DNA from 2 places in the Geobacillus sp. WSUCF1 genome. Region 1 is predicted to be linked to the other one. Evidence: predicted binding sites of a transcription regulator. Region 1 holds the regulator's gene; the other holds the start of a gene.
The links. Region 1 encodes LexA, which represses DNA repair genes until DNA is damaged. Its sites were predicted from a motif close to CGAACATATGTTCG; they were not measured.
Positions count from the first base shown of each region.

Region 2: the regulator LexA is predicted to act here: its motif matches at 3,356-3,369, upstream of uvrB (excinuclease ABC subunit UvrB).

Region 1 is NZ_ATCO01000132.1:16,224-21,919, reverse strand. Features, by position in the region: gene I656_RS03865 (DUF896 domain-containing protein) at 81-311, opposite strand; gene I656_RS03870 (recombinase family protein) at 441-1,094, opposite strand; gene yneA (cell division suppressor protein YneA) at 1,114-1,419, opposite strand; gene lexA (transcriptional repressor LexA) at 1,571-2,194, shown strand; gene glnA (type I glutamate--ammonia ligase) at 2,258-3,592, opposite strand; gene I656_RS03885 (MerR family transcriptional regulator) at 3,632-4,033, opposite strand; gene I656_RS03890 (methionine gamma-lyase family protein) at 4,110-5,381, opposite strand; gene hflX (GTPase HflX) at 5,395-5,696, opposite strand, start outside.
Region 2 is NZ_ATCO01000030.1:7,244-12,939, forward strand. Features, by position in the region: partial or broken gene uvrA (excinuclease ABC subunit UvrA) at 1-1,292, opposite strand, end outside; gene uvrB (excinuclease ABC subunit UvrB) at 1,309-3,285, opposite strand; gene I656_RS12030 (CsbA family protein) at 3,526-3,750, opposite strand; gene I656_RS12025 (PDZ domain-containing protein) at 3,764-4,936, opposite strand; gene I656_RS0114875 (MerR family transcriptional regulator) at 5,155-5,696, shown strand, end outside.

The sequences.
Region 1 (5,696 bases):
ACATGGTGTCATTTACTATCATATAGAAAATCGATCGGCTTGTACAACGTTATTTTCCGAGCCACCCCTCTTTCGACCGTTTAATGGAAGCGCCGCCGCTGGCTTTCCTTTAATTTTTTCGGCGTCACGTCGTTGCCGTTCGGGTCAATGACGGTCACTGTATGGAGCATATCGGTCATCGCCTTGCGGAACGCTTGAATGTACTCACGGCGCAGCTTCGCTTGCTCGAAGGCCTCTTCGGCCGACAAGCCGGCCGTTTTCGCTTTTTTCGCCAGTTCATTGATGCGGGCTAATTTATGTTTGGCAAGCATTGATCATCTTCTCCTATCTGCCATATTCTCACTCTGTTTTATCTTATCTGATCAACCGGGAAGATGGCAACGATGGCATCTTGGCTTCCTTTGCCCGCTCGCCGCTTTAGGGTCAGGCGCAGTACACGATCAACGCCGCCTTTGTTGCTCGTCCATATATTCCTGGTAACGCCGATGGACGGTCGCCTTGGACGCCTCGTAACCGAAGCTTCGCATCGTCGCGGCGATATCGGCAAACGTCAGTCCGCGCTCGCGCAAGCGGACGATCTCCTCAACCGGCAGATCAATTCGATCGCGCCCGGCGTTTTCGCCCCGGCGCCTTAGGTTCCGCTCCGGTCGGTAGCCGCTGGCGATGGCTCGCTGCATGCCACGCTTAATTTTGGCGTTATGTATTTTTCTTTGGTACTCCTCGACAATCGCGATGATGGATAACACCATCTCATCGGCCTCCGACAGCGGCATCTCCCCGCGGTGGCTGGCGCTGTATATTTTCACCCCTTGCTTTTTCAAGCAATGCAGCACCGCCATGCGCGCATGGCCGCGCCCAAGCCGCGTTTCATCTTGAATGAGCAGCACATCGACCTCGCCTTCCTCGCAAAGCGAAAGCAGCTCCAACACGCCGTCGCGGTCGGCTTCATAACCGCTCGCCTGCTCGGCGATCACTTTAGCGACTTCAAATCCACACTCGGCCGCCAGTCGCTCGAGCTCATCTCGTTGCCTCGCGAGCGACGTTTCCTGTTCAGCTTTGTCCGTGCTGACTCGGCAGTAAATGACCGCCCTCATGGCCAATCCCTTCTTTCCATCACTGATTGACGGCCACCGAGCCGCCCTGCTTTGATTTTAACACAGGAATGACAATTTGTTCACCGGCGGCAAGACGCGGGCTCGGCAAATGGTTGACATCGACGACCCAGCGGATGAACTCATCAGGCGGCATATGGTGTTCCTGTTCGTACTGTTTTGCCAGCCCCCAAAGCGTATCGCCGGGAGCGACCGTGATCGTCACGTATTCTTTTTTATCGACCGGGCTGCTGGCGTAAACGAACCCTGCCAACACGAGCGCAAACAAAAATGAAAACAAAACATAGTGCAGCAACGTTCTCCCCATTCTCCCCACCCTTTCTAGAATGTTTGTTCGCTTTCCTTCATTATAGTCAAGAACATTTGTTTGTGTCAATAAAAAACTCGAACTTATGTTTGTTTTTTCGTCTTCCGCATGGTATAATGAAGGCAAATGATGTGGCGAGAGGTGTGAAACCATGACGAAACTGTCAAAACGACAACAGCAAATTTTAGAGTTTATTAAACAGGAAGTAAAAACAAAAGGCTATCCTCCGTCGGTGCGGGAAATTGGGGAAGCGGTTGGACTGGCGTCAAGTTCGACGGTCCACGGGCATCTCGCGCGCCTAGAAAGCAAAGGGTACATCCGCCGCGACCCGACAAAGCCGCGCGCCATTGAAATTTTGGACAACGATATGGCCAAGGAGAGAGAAAAAGAGGAGATCATCTCGGTGCCGATCATCGGCAAGGTGACGGCCGGTCAACCGATTACAGCGGTGGAAAACATCGAAGGCTACTTTCCGCTGCCGAAGCGGCTCGCCGCCGGCGAGGAGCAGCTGTTTATGCTTGAAGTGATGGGCGACAGCATGATCGAAGCCGGCATTCTCGACGGCGACTACGTCATCGTCCGCCAGCAGTCATCGGCCAACAACGGCGACATCGTCGTCGCCATGACGGAAGACAACGAGGCGACGGTGAAGCGGTTTTTCAAGGAAAAAGACCACATCCGCCTGCAGCCGGAAAACGCCCATCTTGAGCCGATCATCGTCCGCGACTGCACGATTCTCGGCAAAGTGATCGGCGTCTATCGCCTGTTCGACTGACTCGTGCCGGCCTGCGCCCATAAAAAAGCTGCCCTGAAAAAAACGGGGCAGCTTTTTTATGAATCAGTAGAGTTCCATATATTGGTCCAATTCCCATTGATGAACCGTTGTCCGATACATATCCCACTCGATTTCTTTCGCTTCGACGAAATGCTCGAATAAATGTTTGCCGAGCGCGTGAATCATCACTTCATCGGACTTCAAGTTTTCCAACGCTTCATAGAGCGTTGCCGGCAAATCGACAATGCCTTCTTCGAGCCGTTCTTCTTTCGTCATGACGTAAATGTTTCGATCCACTGGCGCCGGAGGAGTGAGCTTGTTGCGAATGCCGTCAAGCCCAGCGGCTAAAAGCACCGCCATGGCCAAGTATGGGTTGGCCGACGGGTCAACGCTGCGCACCTCAATGCGCGTGCTCATGCCGCGCGAAGCTGGAATGCGGATGAGCGGGCTGCGGTTGCGCGCCGACCAAGCGACGTAGCACGGCGCTTCATAGCCTGGAACAAGCCGCTTGTACGAGTTGACGGTCGGGTTCGTCACCGCCGTAAAGTTCGGCGCATGCTTCAGCACACCGGCGATAAACTGCCGTGCCGTATCGCTCAACTGCAAGTCGCCGTTCGGATCGAAAAAGGCGTTTTCACCGTTGCGGAACAGCGACAGGTTGCAATGCATTCCTGAACCGTTAATCCCAAAAATCGGCTTCGGCATAAAGGTCGCATGCAATCCATGTTTGCGGGCGATCGTTTTGACGACGAGCTTAAACGTTTGAATGTCGTCGCACGCTTTAATCGCATGGGCGTATTTAAAATCGATCTCATGCTGGCCCGGGGCGACTTCATGATGGGACGCTTCGATTTCAAACCCCATTTCCTCAAGCTCGAGCACAATGTCGCGCCGGCAGTTTTCCCCAAGATCGGTCGGCGCCAAATCGAAATAGCCGCCGCGATCGTTCAGCTCCATCGTCGGGTGTCCTTTTTCGTCAAGCTTGAAAAGGAAGAATTCAGGCTCAGCTCCTAAGTTAAAGGCGTTGAAGCCAAGCGCCTCCATCTCTTTCAGCATCCGCTTCAAGTTGTAGCGTGGGCAGCCTTCAAACGGCGTGCCGTCCGGGTTGTAAATGTCGCAGATAAAGCGGGCGACTTTCCCTTTTTCTGCGGTCCACGGGAAAATGACGAACGTATCCAAGTCCGGATACAAATACATATCCGACTCTTCAATGCGGACAAATCCTTCGATCGACGACCCGTCAAACATAATTTTGTTGTTAAGCGCTTTCTCCAGCTGGCTGATCGGAATTTCGACGTTTTTGATCGTGCCCAAAATATCGGTGAATTGCAGGCGGATGTACTTGACATTTTCCTCTTTGACGATGTGTAGAATGTCGTCACGCGTATATTTTGCCATGTCCAAACTCCTCCCCGGCTCGGAAATCATGTTCCGTCATTAATGAAAGAAGCGAGCGAGATCTCCTTGGCGAAGCGATGCGCGCTGGAACCGCCCGGCCTGCAGCAATTCATTCCGCAAAATTTCGCGCAGTTCTTCGTCCGACAGCTTCGGTTTTCCTACTTTTTCGACTTTCTCCGCCTGCTGGTGGCGTCCTTCCTCCCGCGCGGCAAAAATTTGCTTAATGCCCGCCAAGTTGACGCCTTGGTCGATCAAATCTTTAATTTCCAGCAAGCGGTCAATGTCATTGAGCGAAAACAGCCGCCGGTTGCCTTCCGTGCGCGCTGGCGTGACGAGGCCGTGCTCTTCGTAATAGCGGATTTGGCGGGCCGATAGATCCGTCAGCTGCATCACGATCCCAATCGGAAACAATGGCATGGAACGACGAATATGGCTGCTCATGCCAATTCCTCCTCGCTTTTGATACCTTCATTTTACCATAATGTCAAGAAACGAGTCAATGAAGCGTTACATTTTCTCACAAACAAATCAACTGCTGTTCAAGCAAACGGTGGACGGCTGAACAAATGGCGATTTTGACGTGTGAATACGTCAGCCCGCCTTGCACGTAGGCGACATATGGCGGCCGCAGCGGCCCGTCTGCCGTTAGCTCGATGCTCGCGCCCTGCACGAACGTGCCGGCCGCCATGATGACTTTGTCTTCATAGCCCGGCATCTCGCTTGGGTGCGGGGTAAAATGGGCGTTGACGGGAGAAGCGGCTTGGATGGCTTGACAAAAAGCAACCATTTGTTCTGGATCGTCAAAGCGGACCGATTGCACAAGGTCCGTGCGCTTCTCCTTCCACGACGGCGATGTCGAAAGCCCGATGCGCTCGAGCATCGCCGCCGTAAACACCGCTCCTTTGAGCGCCTGGCCGACAATGTGAGGGGCGAGGAAAAACCCTTGGTACATCTCCGGCAACGCATACAGTGACGGACCGACTTCCGCTCCGATGCCCGGCGAGGTCATCCGGTAAGCGCACGCTTCGACGTATTTTTGCCTCCCAACGATATAGCCGCCTGTTTTCGCCAAGCCCCCGCCCGGGTTTTTAATGAGGGAGCCGGCCATCAAATCGGCGCCGACATGACACGGCTCTTTCTCCTCCACAAACTCGCCGTAGCAGTTGTCGACAAACACGACGACGTCGGGCTTAATCGCTTTGACAAAAGCGATCATCTCCGCGATTTCGTCGACCGTAAACGACGGGCGTGTCGCATAGCCGCGCGAACGTTGAATGCCGATCATTTTCGTCCGCTCGTTCATCGCCCCGCGCACCGCCGGAAAATCAACGGCCCCGTCCGCCGTAAGCGGCACGCTTCGGTAGCGGATGCCAAACTCTTTCAGCGAGCCGACGCCGCGGCCGCGGACGCCGACGATTTCCTCAAGCGTATCGTACGGAGCGCCGGTGATGTAAAGCAGTTCATCGCCCGGGCGCAACACGCCGAACAAAGCGATGGCAATCGCGTGCGTGCCGGAGATGATTTGCGGGCGCACAAGCCCCGCTTCCGCCCCGAATACATCGGCGTAAATGCGGTCAAGCGTATCGCGGCCGATATCGTCATAGCCATACCCGGTCGATGGGATGAAATGCCCGTCGCTCACTTGATGGCGGCGGAAACTGTCGAGCACACGATATTGGTTCGCATCGACCATCCGGTCGATGCGCCGGTGGATCGGCGCAATTTGCCGTTCGACTTCCTCAACAAGTGCAGCGATCGTTTCTCCATGTTTCCATTGTGTCCAAAACATCGATGAACCCTTTCTACCGTTGGAATGATTGCAATTCCCCATACAAGGGATGCGCTGGCAGCACGTACCCTTGGCAGTCGTACGTGCCCCCCTGTTCATTATAATGCCATTCGTGCAAAATGGTGTCCGATTTTAGCTGGGCGAGCAGTTTTCCTTCCCCGCTCGGGATCGATACGTCATAATGAACCATTTGCCGTTTCACCGCTTCTTCAATAAAGCGGCGGAGCCGGTCGACATCGGCAGCCGAGAGCGCGCTCATCACGATCGCATCGGTTGTCGTCGGGAGAAATTCCAGCGTTTGCCGGTCGCTTTTAT
Region 2 (5,696 bases), on a different contig from region 1:
GGTGACCTCGCCGATATGCTTGCCGCCGACAAGGACGGCCAGGCTTTCTTTTTTCAGCCGGTAGCCTTGGCATGTCGGACATGGTTGTTCCGCCATATACTTTTCCATCTGCTCACGGATGTAGTCCGAGCTCGTCTCGCGATAGCGGCGTTCGACGTTCGGAATGACGCCTTCAAATGCGATGTATTGTTCGCGCACTTGCCCGAAATCATTCGTATAGCGGAAATAAATCGGCTCTCCGCCGCTGCCGTACAAAATTTTATCGAGCTGCTCTTTCGGCAAATCCTTCACCGGCACGTCCATCGGGATGCCGTAATGGCGGCACACGGCTTCGAGCAGCTGCGGGTAATATTGCGAGCTTTGCGGCTCCCACGGAGCGATGGCGTGTTCTTTTAACGTCAGCTCATCGTTCGGGATGACCAAATCGAGATCCACTTCGAGCTTCGCCCCGAGCCCGTCGCAGTCCGGGCAGGCGCCGAATGGACTGTTGAACGAAAACAGACGCGGTTCAAGCTCCCCGATCGAAAAGCCGCAGTACGGACAAGCGTGCTTTTCGCTGAACAAGAGCTCCCCCTCGCCGATCACGTCAACGACAACTTTGCCGTCGGCGAGCTTCAGCGCCGTCTCAAGCGAATCGGCAAGCCTTGATGCGATGCCGTCTTTGATGATGATGCGGTCGACGACGACATCAATCGAATGTTTTTTTGTTTTTTTTCAAGCTCAATGTCCTCCGTCAACTCGCGCATCTCGCCGTCAATGCGGACGCGCACATACCCTTGTTTGCGAATATCCTCCAATGTCTTGGCGTGCGTCCCTTTTTTTCCCGAGACGATCGGCGCCAAAATTTGCATTTTCGTCCGCTCCGGGTAAGCGAGCAGCCGGTCGACCATTTGCTCGATCGTCTGCGATTGGATTTCAATGCCGTGCGTCGGGCAAATGGGGCGGCCGATGCGGGCGAATAGAAGCCGCAAGTAGTCGTAAATTTCCGTCACCGTGCCGACGGTTGAGCGCGGGTTGCGGCTCGTCGTTTTTTGATCGATCGAAATGGCCGGCGACAAGCCTTCAATCGCATCGACGTCCGGTTTTTCCATCTGCCCTAAAAACTGGCGGGCATACGCCGACAGCGATTCGACGTAGCGCCGCTGGCCTTCCGCGTAAATCGTATCAAACGCCAGCGACGACTTCCCCGACCCGGACAGCCCGGTCAAGACGACGAGCTTGCCGCGCGGGATTTCGACGTCAATGTTTTTCAAGTTGTGGGCGCGCGCCCCTTTGACGATAATTTTATCCATTCCGTTCACCCGGCCATCACCCTTCCGCTTTCAATTCGAAAATGATATCGCGCAGCTGGGCGGCCCGCTCGAAGTCGAGCGCTTTGGCCGCCTCTTTCATTTCCGCTTCGAGCTTTCGAATCAGCTCTTCCCGCTCTTGTTTCGTCATCGCTGCCGCCGGCTTTGCCTCGTACATCTCCGTCTCTTCCGCCGCATACGTCGCGCGGATGACGTCGCGAATCTCCTTTTTCACCGTGCGCGGCACGATGCCGTGCTTTCGGTTGTACTCTTCTTGAATCGCGCGGCGCCGCTTCGTCTCTTGAATGGCGATTTCCATCGATTTCGTCACTGTATCGGCGTACATGATCACATGGCCGTTCGCGTTGCGCGCCGCCCGGCCGATCGTCTGGATGAGCGAGCGCTCCGAGCGCAAAAACCCTTCTTTGTCGGCGTCCAAAATGGCGACAAGCGACACTTCTGGGATGTCGAGCCCTTCGCGAAGCAAGTTGATGCCGACCAGTACATCGTATTTGCCGAGCCGCAAATCGCGGATGATTTCAATGCGCTCGAGCGTCTTAATTTCCGAATGCAAATACGCCACCTTGATCCCCGCTTCTTTCAAATAATCGGTCAAATCCTCCGCCATCTTTTTCGTCAGCGTCGTCACCAACGTCCGCTCGTTCCGCTCGACGCGCTCATGAATTTCGCCGATCAAATCGTCGATTTGCCCTTTCGTCGGGCGGACGTCGATCGTTGGGTCGAGAAGCCCGGTCGGGCGGATGATTTGTTCGACAACGCCCGGGCTGTGTTCAAGCTCGTACGGCCCTGGCGTCGCCGAGACGTAAATAATTTGATTGATTTTTTGCTCGAACTCTTCAAACGTGAGCGGCCGGTTGTCAAGCGCCGACGGCAGGCGGAAGCCGTGGTCGACGAGCACTTGCTTGCGCGCCCGGTCGCCGTTGTACATGCCGCGCAACTGCGGCAAGGTGACGTGCGACTCATCAACGATGATCAAAAAATCGTCCGGAAAATAGTCAAGCAAGGTGTACGGCGTCGAGCCCGGCGGCCGCAGCGCCAAATGGCGCGAGTAGTTTTCGATGCCGGAACAAAAGCCCATCTCGCGCATCATTTCAAGATCATAGCGCGTCCGCTGCTCGAGCCGCTGCGCCTCCAAAAGCTTCCCTTGCGCACGCAGTTCGGCGAGCCGCTCCTCGAGCTCTTGTTCGATGTTTTGAATGGCGAGCCGCATTTTCTCCTCGCGCGTCACGAAGTGCGACGCCGGAAAAATGGCGACGTGCTCCCGCTCGCCGAGCACCTCGCCGGTCAAGGCGTCCACCTCGCGGATGCGGTCGATTTCATCGCCGAAAAATTCGACGCGAATGCAATGTTCATCGCGCGACGCGGGGAAAATTTCGACGACATCGCCGCGGACGCGGAACGTGCCGCGGCGAAAATCGATGTCATTGCGGTCGTATTGGATGTCAACGAGCCGCCGCAGCAACGCGTTGCGCTCGATTTCCATCCCGACGCGCAATGAAACGACGAGCTCCCGGTATTCTTCCGGCGACCCTAAACCGTAAATGCACGACACGCTCGCAACGATAATCACGTCCCGGCGCTCAAACAAGGCTGATGTCGCCGAGTGCCGCAATTTGTCGATTTCATCGTTGATTTTCGCGTCTTTTTCAATGTACGTATCCGTCTGCGGCACATACGCTTCCGGCTGATAGTAATCGTAATAGCTGACAAAATATTCGACGGCGTTGTGCGGGAAAAACTCTTTCAGCTCGCTGTACAATTGACCGGCGAGCGTTTTGTTGTGGGCGATGACAAGCGTCGGTTTGTTGACTTGGGCGATCACGTTCGAGATCGTAAACGTTTTGCCCGTCCCCGTCGCCCCAAGCAGCGTTTGATGTTTCACACCCCGCTGCAAGCCGTCCACAAGCTTGGCGATCGCCTGCGGCTGATCGCCTTGCGGTTCGTATGGCGACACTAATTGAAAACGGCCCTCCACCGTTTCGCCTCCTCCTTCGTACCATCTTTCCCCATTGTATCACATCGTGATGATCCATGCATCAAAAATGCGAACTCATATTCGCACCATTCTGCACAGCATTTTCCATTCCCCTAACGCGAAAAAGCGGACCCATTCATGCCCAAGGTCCGCGTCTTCGCTCCGTTCCGTTTCGACAATCCGAGGTTCAGCCGACGATGCCTTTTTCCAAAAACAGACGGTTGAACCGACAACGCCGCTTCATTTTTGCTTCAGATGGTCGAGCATGCGGCCGGCCCAAAGAAAGCCGGCGATCGTCGATGCAATGTCAGCGACGATTTCATGCAGCTCATCCGTATAGCCTTTCAAGTAGGAAGCGACAAGCAGCGCCGTCGTCAACAGCACAGCAATGTACCGATTGTACGTCACCCGCGCAAACAACAGCACCAATAAGCACGGAATGATGAGTGCCGCCAAAAACCACATGATCCATTCTCCTTTACGAAACAGCTTCAGACGCTGATGCGTTCCGATCACGGACGAACAGCAGCCCGAGTTCATGATGCTCATCCTCATAGAGCGCCCCTTGGACGAAACGGACTTCGCCGTTATGTCCGACGACATCCAACTTGCAGAACGCGCGGTTGCGTTGGAGCGCCTCGTAAAACTCGGTTTCGGTCCGCACCGGGGCGCCGTTTGTTTTGATGATGACTTCTCCGATCGAAAGCCCCATTTTTTCCGCTTTCGAGCCAGGAAGCACGCCGACAATCACTAAGCCGTGCGGATGGCGGGCAAAGCGGGGCGGACGGGCGCGGTCGGCGCGATGCCCGGAAAACGCGATCCATTCACGGCCGATGATGGCCATAGCCCCCGCCGCCACCGCCAACGGTGGATACCATAGGCCGGAAGCAGCCAATAGGGCGACAACGAACGCCAGCCGAACAACAAGCCGCCCCTCCGCGCGCGCCGCTTCCGCCGGCAGCATGTGCTGGCGGCGCTGGGAAAAGCCGAGAAGAAACGGCACGAGCCAAAATGAATAGCCGTCTCCCGGCGAAACGAGCGGCCACCAGGAAGCCGGAGGCAGCGCGCCGCCTGATACGGGCAGCACAACCGGCACAAACCAAAGACGCTGCGTCCATTGCAAGCCGACCGTCATCCCTCGCTTGCTTTTCGCAAGCTGCGGCGAGGCCGCCTCGTTTCGCGTGCGAATGATGAGCCATCCTTCCGAAAACAAAAGCAACGCAAGCCACACCGCCAAAGCCGGCGCCGCCGTCATGCCATCGGGAAGCCAGCGGGACAACGCGCCGCTTCGCTCCGCCAAGCCGAACGCGAGAAGTGCGCCGCCTGCCGTATACGCCGCTGACAACAACCGCGCTTCCATCGTCAAACTCAAGAGCACCGTCAGCACCGTCACCGCCCAAACCGCTTCCTGCGGCACCGCGATCCCGATGCCGACGGCCGCCGCCGACAACACCAGCCCAACCGTCCATCCTTTTGTCCAAAGCCCGCGCCACTCTTGCCATAGGCTGTAGACGCGCACATGAAAATCGCGGCGCTCCCGCTTCACCCGCCGCCAACCGACGGCCAAAGCGAGCGCGGCGCCATAATAAAGAAGCGGCTGCCGCCAAACCGACGCGACGCCCTCAAGCCATTCCAGCCACCATGTTGCCATCCGCTTCACCCCTTGCGTCGTTCATCATTCTTTATCTTCTATTCTACCAAATGGCATGACCAATTCCCATGCCCACAGCCATCTTTTTTCGCCAATGGCGAATCTTCGCTGTTTTCCACTTTCTTTGCCGAATCAACACTAGTTTTGTCGGCTGGGAAGGATTTTCAAAGATGCAGAGGAAAAAGGATAAACAAGACGAAACAAGGAGGAGTGAAACGATGGAATTGAAAACGTCCGACGTCGCTGCTCGCCTTGGTGTATCGCCGAAAACGATCCAGCGCTGGGTGCGCAAATACGACATTCCGTTGCGGAGAAACGAGGCCGGCCACTACTTGTTTGATGAAAAAACGGTCGCCTTGCTCGAACGTGTCAAATTTGAACAAGGCGCCGCCATGGAAGCGCCGCCAGAAGCAACACCCGAAGCACCGCCGGCCTCTAGCCGTTCTTCCACAACGCCGCCAAACGTTCCCATTCACGCTCTGTTCCAAGAATATATCGAACCGGAAATGGACCGCGTCTCCTCGCGTTTGGATGAACTCGAGCAACAATTGGAACAAAAAGCGGATGATGTCGTCTCCATTCAACTGTTGCATCACCGTCAAGAAATGGAGGAAATCGCCGCCCGCCTCGCCGTGCTGGAGCAAACGGTCGCCCGTCTTGAACAGCAGTTGAACACCCGGCCCCCATCCCCGCATGAACCGCCGAAAGAAGCGAAACGAAAACGGCGCGGCTTTAGGCGCGTGATGGGGCTGTTTGCCTG